Regions from separate parts of the Streptomyces sp. MS19 genome, predicted to be linked through region 2. Evidence: riboswitches for the same ligand, from Rfam matches in the RefSeq annotation. Region 2 holds a riboswitch; the other holds the start of a gene.
The links. Region 2 has a riboswitch for S-adenosylmethionine ahead of thrC (threonine synthase). Riboswitches for the same ligand answer to the same signal wherever they lie in the genome.
Positions count from the first base shown of each region.

Region 1: it holds a riboswitch for S-adenosylmethionine, as region 2 does, so the genes downstream of both, ACL02R_RS05725 (aminotransferase class V-fold PLP-dependent enzyme) here and thrC (threonine synthase) in region 2, are expected to answer to the same signal.

Region 1 is NZ_JBJZOH010000004.1:36,135-38,522, reverse strand. It holds gene ACL02R_RS05725 (aminotransferase class V-fold PLP-dependent enzyme) at 1-1,088, opposite strand, end outside; SAM riboswitch class IV at 1,230-1,346, opposite strand; gene ACL02R_RS05720 (hypothetical protein) at 1,525-2,094, shown strand; gene ACL02R_RS05715 (YbaK/EbsC family protein) at 2,098-2,388, opposite strand, start outside.
Region 2 is NZ_JBJZOH010000003.1:162,035-164,422, forward strand. It holds gene ACL02R_RS04815 (glucosyl-3-phosphoglycerate synthase) at 1-870, opposite strand, end outside; SAM riboswitch class I at 1,079-1,218, shown strand; gene thrC (threonine synthase) at 1,237-2,388, shown strand, end outside.

The DNA of each region.
Region 1 (2,388 bases), on a different contig from region 2:
AGGTCGGCGCTGTCCCATCCGGCGACGGTGAACGAGACGACGGGCACGCGGTCGGCCTCCGCGCCGAACAGCGACAGCTCCCGGACGGCGGGGATCGTGGCGAGCCCTTCGCGCAGGACGGCGAGCAGCCGCCGTTCGTGGGCGAGGAGCGTGTCGTGGCCCGCCTCGGTGAGGGCGCGGCAGGCGGCGGCGACGGCGAGCGCGCCGACGACGTTGGGCGACCCGGCCTCGTGGCGCGCCTCGTCGGTGTTCCACTCGACCGTGACCCCGCCGTCCGCGCTGCGGCTGACGACGCGGGTGGCGCCGCCGCCCGCGAGGTAGGGCGGGGCGGCGTCGAGCCAGTCGGAGCGGCCCGCGAGGACACCTGAGCCGAACGGCGCGTACAGCTTGTGCCCGGAGAACGCGACCCAGTCCACGTCCAGCGCGGTGATGTCGATCCGCCGGTGCGGGGCGAGTTGCGCCGCGTCCAGGACGATGCGGGCGCCGTGGCGGTGGGCGGCGGCGGCCAGTTCGCGTACGGGCCACAGCTCGCCGGTGACGTTGGACGCGCCCGTGACGCACAGCAGCGCCTCGCCCTCCGGCAGCGCCGCCAGGGCGGCCTCGGCGGTGGCGACGGCATCGGCCGGGCCGGCGGGCGCGTCGAGGTACGCGACGTCGTGGCCGTGGTGGGCCCAGGGCAGCAGGGCGGCGTGGTGCTCGGTCTCGAAGACGAGGACGTGCGTCCCGGCGGGGAGCGCGGCGGCCAGCAGGCCCAGCGAGTCGGTCGTGGAGCGGGTGAAGAGGACCTGGTCGCCGGGGCGCGCGCCGAGGAACGCGGCGACCGTCTCGCGGCTCGCCTCGAACAACTCGGTGGACAGCCGGGAGAGGTGGCCCGTGCCGCGGTGGACGCTGCCGTACAGCGGCGCGTAGGCGGCGACCTCGTTCCAGACGCGGCGCAGGACGGGGGCGCTGGCGGCATAGTCGAGGGCGGCGTACGTGACCTCGCCGCCGGTGGCGAGGGGAACGGTGACGTCCGAGCTGAGGACGGCGAGCGCGTCGTCCTGCCGCGGCGGGGTGACGTCGGTGGCGGGGATACCGGAAACGGTCATGGCGTGGCCTCCCGAAGGCATGGCGCGGCGACGGCGCCGGGACACGGGAAAAAGGGGGAACGGCCGGGGTGCGGCCGGTGGGACGGGGAAGGGGAGCGCCCGGCGCTCTACCGCATTCGCATGCGCATGGAGTACTCCTCGAAGCCGCACTTGCCGCGGGACGTCTGTCCCACCGCCCGGTCATCACCCGGGGCACCCCGCCACGACGGAGGGTTGCCGGACAGCGGGCCGGGGCCCATGGCGCTGTCACTCGTGACCTCGCCGAGGATTCTGGCACAGCGCCCGAACGGCCCGTAAGCCCGTCTCAGCCAGCGGACGCGCGGCCGGCCGCCCCCCGTCAACTTCCCGTTGACCGACCGACCTTGGGCGGCTCCCCGCCGGGTATCCGGACAGCGAGGACACGCGGAGGCGACCGGCGGAAGGGACGGCGAGGACGGTGGACGCGGCGGGTGACAGCGCGGGTGGCGACATCGACTGGGAGGCGGAACGGCGCCCCCTCGACCAGCCCTGGGTGTTCCTCGGGGCCCTCGCCGCCGCCGGGGCGGTGGCCGCTGTGCTGATCGCGTGGCTGGCGGACGCGCCGCGCGCGCTGGGCCTGGGCGCCGCCTGGGTGCTGTGGACGGGGCTGACGGCCGCGATGAGCCGGTTCGCGCGGCGGACGTACGCCTCGCAGGTCGGCGTGCCGCCCGCACGCCTGCCCGTCCTACTCCGGCGCATCAGGCAGGAACGCATCCCGCGCGACCCGGCGGCGCGCCGCGAGATGGCGCTCCTCGTCCGGCAGCAGCGCAGGCAGCTCGCCCGCCGCTGGTGGTTCTGGCCGCTGCTGACCGGCATGTTCCTGGTGACGAGCGCGGCGCAGTGGCTGGCCGGGCGCGACGCCGCCGCGCTGATGTGGGTGGTACTGGCGGCGCTGCTGATCCCCGGCTATCTCATGAGCCGCCGCATGCTCCTCCACGTGCGGCGCGTCGGCGTGCGCCTCGGCCAGGAGCGGGACGCCTGGTCCTGACGCTCACCCCGCGACGACCAGCGCGGTCCCCCCGGTGAGAGCCAGCAACTCGGCGTACGTGGTGGGAAAGACCGTGTGCGGCGTCCCGCCCGCCGCCCAGACCTTCGGGTGGTCGGCGAGCGCGGCGTCCACCACGGTGCGCAGCGGCGCGGGGTGCCCGACCGGCGCGACACCACCGATGGCCTGCCCGGTCGCCTCCCGCACCTGGGCGGCGGTGGCGCGTTCAAGGCCGTCGAGCCCCATCCGCGCGGCGAGGGCGGCGGTGTCGACACGGTGGCTGCCACTGGTGAGCAC
Region 2 (2,388 bases):
CTCCGTCCGCTCGAACTGGGTGAGCCCCACCCGCCGGGGCAGGACCGTGCCGGGCAGCCTGCTCTGCGCCGTCCGCATGATGGCGGTGGCCATGCGGCCGAGCGCCTGCCCGTCCTGGTGGCGGTGCTTGCGCACCCCGACGTCGACCTGGCCGACCGCGTCGAGGCCCGCGACGTGCAGCGTGTCGATCAGCAGGCCCAGCTCGACGCCGTACCCGACGGGGAACGGCAGCTGTTCCAGCAGCGACCTGCGCGCCGCGTACTCCCCGCCGAGCGGCTGCACCACACCGGCCAGCTGCGGCCAGTGCAGGTTCAGCAGCGGGCGGGCGACCAGCTCGGTGACGCGGCCGCCCTGGTGGGCGCCGTTCGGTTTGTCGCCGAGCGGCCGGTCGTACATCGCCTTGACCAGCTGCACGTCGGGCTCGGTGAGCAGCGGGCCGAGGATGCCGGAGACGAACCGCGAGTCGAAGTCCTTCAGGTCGGCGTCCACGAAGGCGACGATCTCGCCGCTCGCCGCGAGCAGCGAGCGCCAGAGCACCTCGCCCTTGCCGGGCACGGTGGGTATGCGCGGCAGGATCTCGTCGCGGTGGACGACCTTCGCGCCCGCCGCGGCCGCGACCTCGGAGGTGCGGTCGGTGGACCCGGAGTCCACCACGAGCAGCTCGTCGATCAGGGGCACGTCCTCCATGAGGTCGCGCCGGAGTGCTTCCACGATGGCACCGACGGTCCCCTCCTCGTTCAGCGCGGGGAGGACCACGCTGATGCTCCCTGCCGCGCCCGCTGTCCGCTTCGCGTGCAACAGCTGCGGCAGCGGGCGGTCAGCGGCGGTCCAGGATCGGCGGTGCAGCCATTCCTCTGCCTCTACCAGCACGAATGTCGCTCCTGTTCGCGTTCGGCCACTTTTACTCCGTATGGCCGTATCTGCCCCTTCCTGGGGTGCCCCAACCCGCTCGGCCACCTGATTTTGCCCTGTGTCTCGCGGACCGGACGGCCCGAGCCATTGTCGGTGCCGTCCGTTACGATCGCGGACAGCGCAGGTGTCCTCCGGATATCGGGGCCCCGCGCAGACAATCGCATACCGCTCATCCAGAGGGGCAGAGGGAACGGCCCGTTGAAGCCCCGGCAACCCTTCCGCCGGTTCCGTGTCCGTACGCGGGGCTCCCGGTGGGGAAGGTGCCAATTCCGTCCTGTGGCGAGAGACGCCCGGGGAAGATGAGGAGAAGGGGCTCCCGCACCCATGTCCGTGCTGACCGCAGCCGACCAGTCACCCGCCGCCACTGTCGATCTCGGCCCCGCCGTGGCGCTCTCCTGCCGCGAGTGCGGCGAGCGTTTCCCGCTCAGCCCGAGCTTCGCCTGTGAGTCCTGTTTCGGCCCCCTGGAGATCGCCTACGACCTCCCCACGGGGGACCCCGAGGGCCTGCGCCGCCGCATCGAGGCCGGGCCGAAGAGCATCTGGCGTTACGCTCCGCTGCTGCCCGTGCCCGCGGACGTCGCCGACAAGCCCAACCTGAACCCCGGCTTCACCCAGCTCGTGAAGGCCGACCGGCTCGCCACCGAGCTGGGCGTGACCGGCGGCCTGTACGTGAAGGACGACTCGGGCAACCCGACGCACTCCTTCAAGGACCGCGTCGTCGCGAACGCCGTCGAGGCCGCCCGCGCCTTCGGCTTCACCACGCTCTCCTGCTCCTCCACCGGCAACCTGGCGGGCGCCGTCGGCGCGGCCGCCGCCCGCGCCGGCCTGCGGTCCTGCGTGTTCATCCCGCACGACCTGGAGGAGGGCAAGGTCGTCATGGCGGCGGTCTACGGCGGCGACGTCGTGGCCATCGAGGGCAACTACGACGACGTGAATCGTTTCTGTAGCGAACTGATCGGCGACCCGGCCGGAGAGGGCTGGGGCTTCACCAACGTCAACCTGCGGCCGTACTACGCCGAGGGCTCGAAGACCCTGGCGTTCGAGATCTGCGAGCAGCTCGGCTGGCGGCTGCCGGACCAGATCGTCATCCCGATCGCCTCCGGCTCCCAGCTGACCAAGATCGACAAGGGGCTCAGGGAGCTGATCGAGACGGGCCTGGTCGAGGACCGGCCCTACCGGATCTTCGGCGCCCAGGCCGCGGGCTGCTCCCCGGTCTCGCGCGCCTGGCGCGAGGGCCACGACGTGGTGCGGCCGGTGCGGCCCGACACGATCGCCAAGTCCCTCGCCATCGGCAACCCGGCGGACGGCCCGTACGTCCTGGACATCGCGCGGCGGACGGGCGGCGCGGTCGAGGACGTCACGGACGCCGAGATCGTGGACGCCATCAAGCTGCTGGCCAGGACCGAGGGCATCTTCACGGAGACGGCGGGCGGCGTGACGCTCGGCGTGACCCGCAAGCTGATCGAGGCGGGCGCG